2 regions of the Sinorhizobium sp. FG01 genome follow, and region 1 is predicted to be linked to the other one. Evidence: predicted binding sites of a transcription regulator. Region 1 holds the regulator's gene; the other holds the start of a gene.
What was found. Region 1 encodes LexA, which represses DNA repair genes until DNA is damaged. Its sites were predicted from a motif close to TGTTCNNNNTGTGTTCNG; they were not measured.
Positions count from the first base shown of each region.

Region 2: a site for LexA is predicted at 1,934-1,951, ahead of parE (DNA topoisomerase IV subunit B). Genes of this name have one in related genera too.

Region 1 is NZ_NWTB01000003.1:86,553-92,118, reverse strand. It holds gene CO656_RS03180 (DUF2264 domain-containing protein) at 1-632, shown strand, start outside; gene CO656_RS03175 (hydroxyacid dehydrogenase) at 629-1,639, shown strand; gene CO656_RS03170 (sugar phosphate isomerase/epimerase) at 1,636-2,406, shown strand; tRNA gene CO656_RS03165 (tRNA-Ala) at 2,494-2,569, shown strand; gene CO656_RS30105 (hypothetical protein) at 2,882-3,049, shown strand; gene lexA (transcriptional repressor LexA) at 3,284-3,994, shown strand; tRNA gene CO656_RS03150 (tRNA-Cys) at 4,260-4,333, shown strand; gene CO656_RS03145 (YrbL family protein) at 4,552-5,340, opposite strand; gene CO656_RS03140 (hypothetical protein) at 5,541-5,566, opposite strand, start outside.
Region 2 is NZ_NWTB01000011.1:206,282-211,847, forward strand. It holds gene CO656_RS19965 (FAD-binding oxidoreductase) at 1-915, opposite strand, end outside; gene CO656_RS19970 (alpha/beta fold hydrolase) at 949-1,869, opposite strand; gene parE (DNA topoisomerase IV subunit B) at 2,068-4,131, shown strand; gene CO656_RS19980 (GNAT family N-acetyltransferase) at 4,277-4,750, opposite strand; gene CO656_RS19985 (hypothetical protein) at 4,974-5,402, shown strand; gene CO656_RS19990 (DUF2336 domain-containing protein) at 5,411-5,566, opposite strand, start outside.

The DNA.
Region 1 (5,566 bases):
ACGGCTTCAGCGTCGAGAGCGACGAGCGGGCCTTCAGCGGAGGCTCCTTCGATTCGATGCTGGCCTTCAGCGACGACGGCATTCACTACCGTGTGCGCGAGGCGAACGAGGAAGCACGGCTTGCCGGTAACGTGCTCTTTGCGAGGTGGTCGCCCTGGCCGGACGTCTCCGTCGAGACCTGGCTGCTGCCGGCCACGCCCTGGCATGTCCGGGTGCACAGGATCACGACGCCGCGGCCGCTTGAAACTGCCGAGGGCGGCTTTGCCATTGCCAGACGGGACTTCGAAGCCGATACACTTTCCGCACAGGCGGGTTGGGCCTATGCCATCGGCAAAGAGGACTTCAGCGGAATCCACGACCTCGGCTCGACAGTCACGCGCCAAGGTCTGGCACAGAAGGCGGCGCCCAATACCAATCTCATCGCCGCAAAGACCCTGGTGCCGCAATTGCGCGGCACGATCCCCGCCGGTGAGACTATTCTCCGCTGCGCCGTGCTGGCCGTTCGCGACATCTCGGCCGTGTCGGGCGATTGGGAAGGTCCGCCCGCTGTCCCCAAGATCGCCGAACTGCGCACCGTCGCCGAAGAGGGCGTAAGGGTCAGCGCCATGCAAGCGCCGGGACGCATGTCATGACCCCCCCGGCGATTGCCTTCGCGATGCAGCCCGAAAGGACGGAACACGTACTCACACCGGAACTTTTCGCACGCATAGACCGTCTCGCTCGCATACTCGATCGGCAACCCATGACCGTTTTCGGCGACGGCCGGGGAAGCCGCTTGCTCGCCGAAGCGGAGATCCTGGTGACCGGCTGGGGCGCCCCGAGCTTCGATGCGAACGCCCTTCGATCGGCCCCTCGCCTTCGGCTCATCGTCCATGCGGCAGGAACGGTCAAGGACCTGATCGATTTGTCCGTGTTCGATGCAGGAATCACCGTCAGCCATGCGGCCGAAGCCAACGCCGTGCCGGTCGCGGAGTTCACGCTGGCGGCAATCATTTTTTCGGGCAAGCACGTTTTTCGCTTCCGCGACCTTTATGCCGCCGACAGAGGGCGTCAGCGCATCCAGCTGCTGCAGGGGCAGGCTATTGGAAACTACCGCCGCACCATCGGCATCGTTGGCGCCTCGCGGATCGGAAGGCGGGTGATCGACCTGCTTCGCCCCTTCGATTATCGGGTGCTGCTCTACGATCCCTTGGTCGGGGAAGAAAGCGCTTCGGCTATCGGTGTCGAAAAAGCCGATCTCGAGACGCTGATGGCGCATTCGGATATAGTCTCGCTGCATGCGCCTTCTCTGCCCGAGACCCAGCACATGATCGACGGGCGGCGGCTGTCCCTGATGAAGAACGGTGCGACACTGATCAATACGGCGCGGGGTGCGCTCGTGGACGAGGCCGCACTGATAGACCGGCTGAAGACGGGCGCAATCAATGCCGTCATCGACGTGACGGATCCCGAGGTGCCGGAAGGAACGTCGCCTTTCTATGATTTGCCGAACGTCTTCCTAACGCCGCACATTGCCGGCGCCATCGGACTTGAGAGGACGCGACTCGGCGAAATGGCCGTCGACGAAATCGAGCGCTTTCTGGAAGGCCGGCAGCTGCTGTTCGAAGTCCGCAAGCACGACCTGGAGCGCATTGCATGAGCGATTTCGAACCGGGGCTCTGCACCGTCACCTTCAGGAGCTTGCCTCCGGAAAAAATCGTCGGCTTAGCCCGGAGCGCCGGTCTTGCGGCGATCGAATGGGCAGGCGACGCTCATATTGCTCCGGGCGACACGTCCAACGCCCGGATCGTCGGGCTCCTCAGCGCAAGGGCCGAACTGACGACATCCTACGGATCCTATGTCGCGCCACCGACTGACGACCTCATCGAATTCAGGCGTGCGCTCGAGAGCGCGATTGCACTCGGTGCCTCGAATATCCGCATCTGGCCAGGCACCCGCCGGCGCGATTCAAAGGACTACAGCGCAGGCGAAAGACGTGATGCCGCAAAGGCGATCCGCGACATGGGCGCCGAAGCCGCGCGCCACCGCGTGACCGTCTCGCTGGAATATCACCCGCAATCGCTGACGGACACGACCGACTCGGCAAGCCGCCTGATCGACGCGATCGCCCACGACAATGTTTATCTCTATTGGCAGCCGCGGCCCGGGCTGGAGCTCGGCGAGGCGCTCGCAGAGGTCGCCCGCATCGGTCAGCATGTATCTCATGTCCACGTCTTCGCCTGGGATCGAAATCGCAACCGTTTTCCCCTGGCATCGGCATCCGACTATTGGCGAAGCGTCCTCACGGCCCTCCCCGCATCGCGCTGGACCGGGCGACGCTTTGCAATGCTGGAATTCGTCGCCAATGACGATCCCGCCGCCTTCATCGAGGACGCCGCGACGCTCAAGCAAATTCTCCTCGAGTGACATCCACGACGGCCCCGATCCTCCCCACGCGAGACGCCGGGAGGGACTGGCGCGGGCGCTCAAATCCGCCTATATAGGTGAACGGCTGGGGTCGTAGCTCAGTTGGGAGAGCGCCGCAATCGCACTGCGGAGGTCGAGGGTTCGACTCCCTTCGACTCCACCAAACGACCTTTGTCCGACCCGGAGACATAGGTAACAGAACATCGCTAAGACATCAGCGACATCTCTGTAGCGGGCCGATCCGACGTGGCTCGTCACCCTCGGACGACCACCACTTCAGACTGTGTTCGCAGCAGACCCATTGCGAACGCGAATTCCGTTAAGAAGCGAGCGACCCGAAGTCAGAGGGAGCGGTGTTTTCCACCCGATGTGCCGTCTTCCCGCCTTGCCCCTCGCTTGCCAAAGAGCCTGATTTGAGAGAGACTTAGCACCTGGCATCATTGCATATCGGCAACTCCCGCAAGTGGGGACTACCATGCCTCTCAAATCTCTGATCGCCGCCGCCTTAATCGCTCTTCTCACACTTTCAGGATGCGCCACGACAGGCGCTACGGGCAACACGACCTACACCCAGTGGTACGGCCCCTACCCTGAACCCGACTTCGACGTTCTTAGCCCCGGCGGGCTGCGCCTCGCCTACTAGGACGGCTTGTCAAGACGATGCACAGCGTCGTCAAAGGTGAGCAAACGCTCGCCTATGTGTGACGCTTGCCGCACGCAAGTCTTCACCACCATCGAAACCCGCAAACCGTCCGTGCCGCCCTGATAGCGGACGCGCCTCGACGCATGAGTTCACGGAATATTAAGTGCTTGCGGAACACATATGGAACGGATAGTTTCTGTTCTTGATTTGTTTCGCGAATCTGGAGTGACGCGCATGCTGACCCGCAAGCAACAGGAATTGCTTCTGTTCATTCATGAACGGATGAAGGAATCCGGGGTCCCGCCCTCCTTCGACGAGATGAAAGATGCGCTCGATCTTGCGTCGAAATCGGGCATCCACCGGCTGATCACTGCGCTGGAAGAACGCGGTTTCATTCGCCGGCTACCCAATCGGGCCCGAGCGCTCGAGGTCATCAAGCTGCCGGAAGCCTATTCGAGCCCAGCCCAGCCGCGGCGCGGCTTCTCGCCGAGCGTCATCGAGGGCAGCCTCGGCAAGCCCCCGGCACCGAAGCCGGCGCCAACGCCGCCGGTCGAGAGCGCGTCTATAACAGTGCCGGTCATGGGCCGGATCGCCGCCGGCGTGCCGATTTCGGCCATTCAGAACAATACGCACGAGATTTCCGTGCCGGTCGAGATGATCGGCAGCGGCGAGCACTACGCCCTCGAAATCAAGGGCGATTCGATGATCGAGGCGGGCATTCTCGATGGCGACACGGTGATCATCCGCAACGCCAGCACCGCCAGCCCGGGCGACATCGTCGTCGCCCTGATCGACGACGAGGAGGCAACCTTGAAGCGATTCCGCCGCAAGGGCGCATCGATCGCACTGGAAGCGGCGAATCCGGCTTACGAAACGCGCATCTTCGGACCCGACCGCGTGAAAATTCAGGGCAAACTCGTCGGTCTGATCCGGCGCTATCACTAGGCCGATTTGGGTTCCTGTGCCGATCCTGTGTGCGGTCGTTTCGCGCGGTCGCGACGACAGAACTGTTCTCTTTGCCTTCCGTGATCTCGCTTACTGCGGCCGGCGTTTATTGGTCTCGGCGTCCGCCATGCCACCGGCAAGAAGCGCTCTCGTATTCCGGCCTGTTCAAAGCTGTTTGTGGGCGTCTTTTTTGAACGTCTCCCTCTTGCGCTCCACATGGATTCGTTTTAAACGCCCGCCATCGCTCGATTTTACGAGCACGAGAGGCCTCGTGGCGGAGTGGTGACGCAGAGGACTGCAAATCCTTGTACCCCGGTTCAATTCCGGGCGAGGCCTCCATTACACATCTAATTGCCGATTCTACGTCACGAGATCAGGTGCTCGATCCGGTGCCACGCCCTTGGCTGGTAGCAATCTGCTCCAGGGTTTTCCCACAGCTCAGGTCGATGTTTATAGCCCGTCGATCGGCGACCCAAAGTTGAATCGAGGCATTTTTCGCCTGCCGAGGCATATAAGCTTGGCGCGAACCTGCCCCGGAGCTTTAGCTGTTGAGGCGATTAGACCGGTACGCTCGACAAGACCGCCGCCAAGAGCGCCGGATGCGGCGAGGCAGTTGACAAGCGCAGATAGCGGCCGGTCGGCTTTGAATGCCGCATCAGTGCGGCGTGGACAGATTGTTCTCCGTCTATCGCGGCTGGATGCTCCAATATTCTCGCCAGCTTCGTCAGCAGCTTCGAACGCATCCGTCTGAGCTTGATGTCGTTCGCACGGCGACAGAGAGCGAAAATGCGTAAGAAACTCTTCTCTCCCGTCCCATCGACGCAGATGAGTTCATCGTAACCGCGGCGATCGGTAACGACGAAATTGCCGGGATTTACATCCATCATGACGATGTGCAGGCGGCGAAACCGTTCGAAGATTTCGTCGATCATCGTGAGATGCCTGGCGGTGAGCTGCCCCGAAAACGCCAACTGAGCGAGGGTGGGCGCGAGCTTCCCATCGCGTCTGGTTATTTTTTCCACCACGAGCCCCAGGCCGTACTCGGTCTGGGCGAAGCCGAATATCTTCGGTATCGGCAGTTCGATGGCGTCCGCGAGGGAGAACTTTCTCGCCTGCTCAAGGAATTCGTCGACTTCACGCCGAAACGTTCGATAGGCCCCGAAACGTTTGAATTGGTTGAGGAATGCAAACGCCCTCTTTGACTGGCGTGTGCCGCTTGCTTCTCTGGATCCCAGCTTCAGAACCTTGATGAGAACACTCGGATGGAGACGATTCTCGAAAATGCTGCGCTGATGGCCGGCAGCGCATTCACGCCAGTCGGAAAGTTCGATCCTGTCGTCGAACATTTTCTGAACCCCGGATTGTGACAGTTTTGTAAAAAAACTGTGTCTGGGGGAAAAGTTCAAGAGCGGCGTGCTTGGCGGCGCTATCTCTACCGTACATAGTATGCGGTAGTTGCAGTCTTGCCACTGTGACAGGGAGCGACGGGTGAAAGCAACCTTCCGGCCGTCCTCCCCGTGGGAGGAACTGCAGGCCTGTGCCCGGCCTACTTCCCGGAGTTCTCAGTGCCGC
Region 2 (5,566 bases), on a different contig from region 1:
CGGCCCGTAGAGCCGGTGCCAGGCACCGAGCCGGTCAAGCGGATGGAAATAGGACGTCCATTTTACCGTCGAGACCATTTCACCGGGCGCTTCGCTGCGAAAGCGATATTCGTTAAGGGCCTTCACCGTCAGGGAATTCAGCGGATTGAACGGCGGGGACAGGGGCAGCGAAGGCTTTGGTCCCTTGGGGATGTCCGGATATTCGCAGGATGCGTCGGCGTGATCGGCAGCCCAGAGCACGCCCCTGCCCGTCCGCCGGCCGCCGGCCATTTGATCGATCCAGGCGACGGAATATTCATGCTCTTCGCCGACACGGTCCACCAGTGCGAAATAGTCCTCGAGACATTCGAAGCGAATGGTGTGCTGTTGGACATGCGGCGAAGGCACTTTCATCAGCCGCAGTTCGGCATCGAGGATCAGTCCAGTCAGGCCCATGCCGCCGATCGTGGCGGCAAAGAGCTCGGCGTTCTCCTCGGCGGAACAGACCAGACGTTCGCCGTCCGAGCGCAGCAGCGTCAGGCGCCGGACATGATTGCCGAAGGCGCCGCGGGCATGATGGTTTTTGCCATGAACGTCATTGGCGATGGCGCCGCCGACCGTGACGAGACCCGACCCCGGTGTCACCGGCAGGAAGAAGCGATGCGGTATGACCTTGACGAGAATGTCGCGCAGCGTGGCGCCGGCCTCGCAGGTCATCACCCCGGTCCCCGGATCGAAGGCGAGGATGCGGCCGTGCCTGGCGCCGTCGATCAACGTTCCTCGATCATTACGGCAGACATCGCCATAGCTCAGGCCGTTGCCGAAGGGCAGATAGGCCAGGGGCGCGCCCGTACCGAGCCGATCCTCGTAGTCGTCCGGCGAGATGGCGCCTTGGGGATGCTCCTGCAGCCAACGCCAGCTTTCAACCTTGTTCATGCGGAATTTCCATTAACGACCGCGAGCATTCGGCTAACGCTCAAGAATCCAGTTCAGCGCATCCCGCCAGTCGGTCATGCGCACCGGTGTCCCATGCGAACCGGTCTCAAACAGCACGAAGCGAGCGGGATAGTCCTTGCTCTTCAGCGAGCGATAGAGCGCAACCTGCGCCTCGGCGGCATAGACGCTGTCATTGCTGCCATGGCTGAAGAACATCGGCAGCCTTGCCTTGTAGGCGGCACTCTCCTGAAACGCTGGGTCCGCGACCCCGCCCATCACCATCATGCCGCTCAATACCGCGGTCGCCTGCTGATCGCGCGATATGCCCCAGCAGATGAAACTGCCCATGGAAGCGCAGGCCAAGACGACCGGCCGGTTGCCGGATCGCTCGGCGGCAAAGTGGATCAGCGCCGCAATATCAGCCACGCCTGCCGCATCGAAGGAGCGCACGCTTGGCGCATAATAAGTACCGCCATTGTTGACCGCCAGATTTTTCAGCCGGTTGAAATTACCGCCGAAGGAGAAGTCGTTGGCGCCGAGGCGGCGGTCGCCGCCGCGCCCGTGAATGAAGATTACCGTGAAGGCTGCCCCACGATTCCCGCCGACGCGCGTGACGTCGAGAGAACGGCTGTCGAGGTCGAGCGTCTCGTTGGCCTGGGAACTCTTGACGCCGAGCGATAAATAGGCCCGCTTGACGCGCCGCTCCGGAATCTGATCGCGACCGTTGATATCCCTGATCTCCTGGTAGTCGATAACGCGGAAATCGCCGCCATCCTCCTCCCGCAGGATTCCGGGATAGCCGAACAATGCATCCTTGTAGGGCTGCAACGGTTTCGCCTCGGCGGCGAGGACAACGCTTGAAAGGAGCAGCGCGGCAATCAGGCACCGGACGGAGAAAACAATTGTGGACATAGACACCCGACGGGCTCCCTGGTTCGGCTCATGCCTTGCCATCGGCACCTTCGCGACGCAACACTCAAGCCGCAATTCACCGCATTGTCGGGCCTTCACATCCGCAAATTCGCCTTTTGTTCGCGCTTTCAGCAAGACTCTGGCAGAATTCCGGTGATTCGGACGCCAGGGGATGGCGACGGCGACGCGGTCTTGCTATTGCCTTGCCGATAGAGACGACAGGAACGATCTAACCACTCCATGGACGACAGCAGCGACCTCTTTTCCGCCATGCCCTTGCAGCCGAAGCCGGCCGATGCCGGCGCGCCGCGCAAGCCGACGGCGCCTGCCGCCGGCAACGATGTAGCGCGGCCCGCACCGAAGAGCAGCGATGGCAGCGATTACGACGCTTCGGCAATCGAGGTCCTCGAGGGGCTGGAACCGGTACGCCGGCGGCCGGGCATGTATATCGGCGGAACGGACGAAAAGGCACTGCACCACCTCTTTGCCGAGGTGATCGACAACTCGATGGACGAGGCGGTCGCCGGCCACGCCAACTTCATCGAAGTCAACCTCGATGCAGAAGGCTTCCTGACGGTGACCGACAACGGCCGCGGCATTCCGGTCGAAAACCACCCGAAATTCCCTAACAAGTCGACCCTCGAAGTGGTCATGACGGTGCTGCATGCCGGCGGCAAGTTCGACGGCAAGGCTTACGAGACTTCGGGCGGCCTGCATGGCGTCGGTGTTTCGGTGGTCAATGCGCTGTCGGACTCGCTCGAGGTCGAGGTGGCGCGCAACCGCAAACTCTACCGGCAGCGCTTCTCCCGCGGCATTCCGCAGGGCGGACTCGAAGAGCTCGGCGAAGTGCACAATCGCCGGGGCACCAAGGTCCGCTTCCATCCGGACCCGCAGATTTTCGGCCCGCATGCCCGCTTCGAGCCGGCGCGGCTCTTCCGCATGGCCCGCTCCAAGGCCTATCTCTTCGGCGGCGTCGAGATCCGCTGGTCCTGCGACCCATCGCTGTTGCCGGAAGGCTCGGAGACCCCGGACAGGGCAGTGTTCCACTTCCCCGGCGGTCTCAAGGACTATCTCGCGGCGACGCTCGGCAAGGAATTCACCGTCACCCGCGAGATCTTTGCCGGCAAGTCTGAAAAGGCGGGCGGCCACGGCTCGCTCGAATGGGCGGTTACCTGGTATGGCGGCGACCAGCAAATCCACTCCTACTGCAACACGATCCCGACGCCCGAAGGCGGCACGCACGAGGCGGGGCTGCGCATCGCGCTGACCAAGGGCCTGAAGAACTACGCCGAACTCACCCAGAACAAGCGGGCCGCGATCGTCACGACCGACGACGTGATGATCTCGGCAGCAGGGATGCTCTCGGTCTTCATCCGGGAGCCGGAATTCGTTGGGCAGACGAAGGACAAGCTGGCGACCGTCGAAGCCCAGCGCATCGTCGAAAATGCGCTCCGCGACCCCTTCGACCACTACCTTGCCGACAATCCGGCGGAAGCCGCAAAGCTTCTCGACTGGGTCATCGAGCGGGCCGAAGAACGCGTCCGCCGGCGCAAGGAAAAGGAAGTCAACCGCAAGACCGCGGTGCGCAAGCTGCGCCTTCCCGGCAAGCTCGCCGACTGCGCGCAGAACACGGCGGAAGGCGCAGAGCTCTTCATCGTCGAGGGTGACTCGGCCGGCGGCTCGGCCAAGCAGGCGCGCAATCGCGCCAACCAGGCGATCCTGCCCTTGCGCGGCAAGATCCTCAACGTCGCCAGCGCCGGCCGCGAGAAGCTCGGCGCCAACCAGCAGATCACCGATCTCGTCCAGGCGCTCGGCTGCGGCACGCGGTCGAAGTACCGCGAAGAGGACCTCCGCTACGAGCGCGTCATCATCATGACCGACGCGGACGTCGACGGCGCCCACATCGCCTCGCTGCTGATCACCTTCTTCTATCAGGAGATGCCGGAGCTTATCCGCAGCGGCCACCTCTATCTCGCGGTGCCGCCGCTCTACCGCTTGAGCCAGGGTTCGAAGACGCTCTATGCCCGCGACGACGCGCATCGCGAAGAACTGATGCGCACCGAATTCAACGGCCGCGGCAAGGTCGAGATCGGCCGGTTCAAGGGTTTGGGCGAGATGCTGCCGGCGCAGCTCAAGGAAACGACCATGGATCCGGCCAACCGGACCCTGCTCAAGGTCGAGATCGACGACGTCGATTTCGAGGGCACGCGCGAGGCCGTCGACAACCTGATGGGCACAAAGGCCGACGCCCGCTTCCGCTTCATCCAGGAGCGCGCCGTGTTCGCGGAGAATCTGGATATTTGAGGCGCTTGCCGGTCATTGGCGCAATGCATAGATGCCCCTCACCCTAGCCCTCTCCCCGCGCGAGGAGACTGCGCGGCATCGCCCCTTCTCCCCGTCAGCGGGGAGAGGTCGCGGCAGCGGGATGAGGCGCAACAGCCGCTCCCGCTCAAGTCGTCGTCTGCCCCACGCTTTTCTCCATGAACAGGCTAAGCGGATCGGGCAGATAGCTGCCGAAGGGCGGCCGCTCGACGTAACCGAACGATCTGTAGAGGCCGATCGCCTCCGGCTGGTAGATGCCAGTCTCCAGTCGAATCGTGGAGAGGCCCAGTTTTTCCGCCTTCGCTTCCAGCGCAGCGAGAAGCCGTTTGCCGACTTTCAGCCCCCTCGCCTCCGGATCGACGAACATCCGCTTGATCTCGGCCGTCCCGTCGCCGGCGTCCACGAGCGCGCAGCAGCCGACGATCGTGCCGTTAGATCGTGCGACAAGGAAGGACACCGTCGGCTTTTCCAGGATCGAGACGTCGACCAGATGGTTGCTTTCAGCCGGATAAAGCGATGCCGCGTAGGCATCGGAGAGTTCGAGCAGGCGGACGATGGCCGGCTGGCGCGGTGGTTCCTCGGCGATGGTGATGGGGGTCATTTCAAGCCTCAACGCGGATCCTATCGATCCGTATGATCGATGCGACGAAACTAACGGCAATGACGAACGGCGCCAATACGTCAAACGGCGCAGGAAGAGCTGCAATCAATCCGGGTGACGGGACGAAACAATTTGTTTTGTGGGGCGGCGATTTTGCCCTACTTCGGAAACAATCGAAGCTCCATAAGATAGGGGGCAACAGGCATCTGAACGGACCCAAGACATGAAAGCCGCCCTGATCGTCATGACCATTCTCGGTTGCGATGACAATGTCACGCAGTGCCACTACATCTCGACGGTGAACGGCAGCTGGCCGTCGATCGCTCAATGCGACACGGAATCGCAAAAGGAACTGCCGAAGTTTTCCAACAGGAGGTATCCGGTCGTCGTTGCCGTTTGCGAAACCTCGGGATCGGACATGACGGCGTCCACCGAACCTGCTCCCAAGATCGCCCCGCAGACCGATGCAGCGACACAGCAGGCGGCAATGCCCCCGGCGACGCCAGAGGAAAAGCCGGGCCTGCCGAAGCGCGCCCTGACATGGCTGAGCGGCGCAGTGCCGGATCGCCAAAAGCTGCAGGCGATCGTCAGCGCCCCGGTGCATTACATGGAAGACGGCTATTCCTGGGTGGCGCGCCGGTTCGGCAACTGAGACGCCGATCAGGCCGCCTGCCGCGCGGCAAGCAAGGCATAGTCCCGGGCGACTTGCCGTTGCTCGGCAAAGCCCAGTCGCTCCACGAGTTCGGCGACGGAGGCCGATGTGGAGCACGGGTTCCGGCGAAGACGTTCAAGGAGAGCGGCAAGCGATGCCGGCGC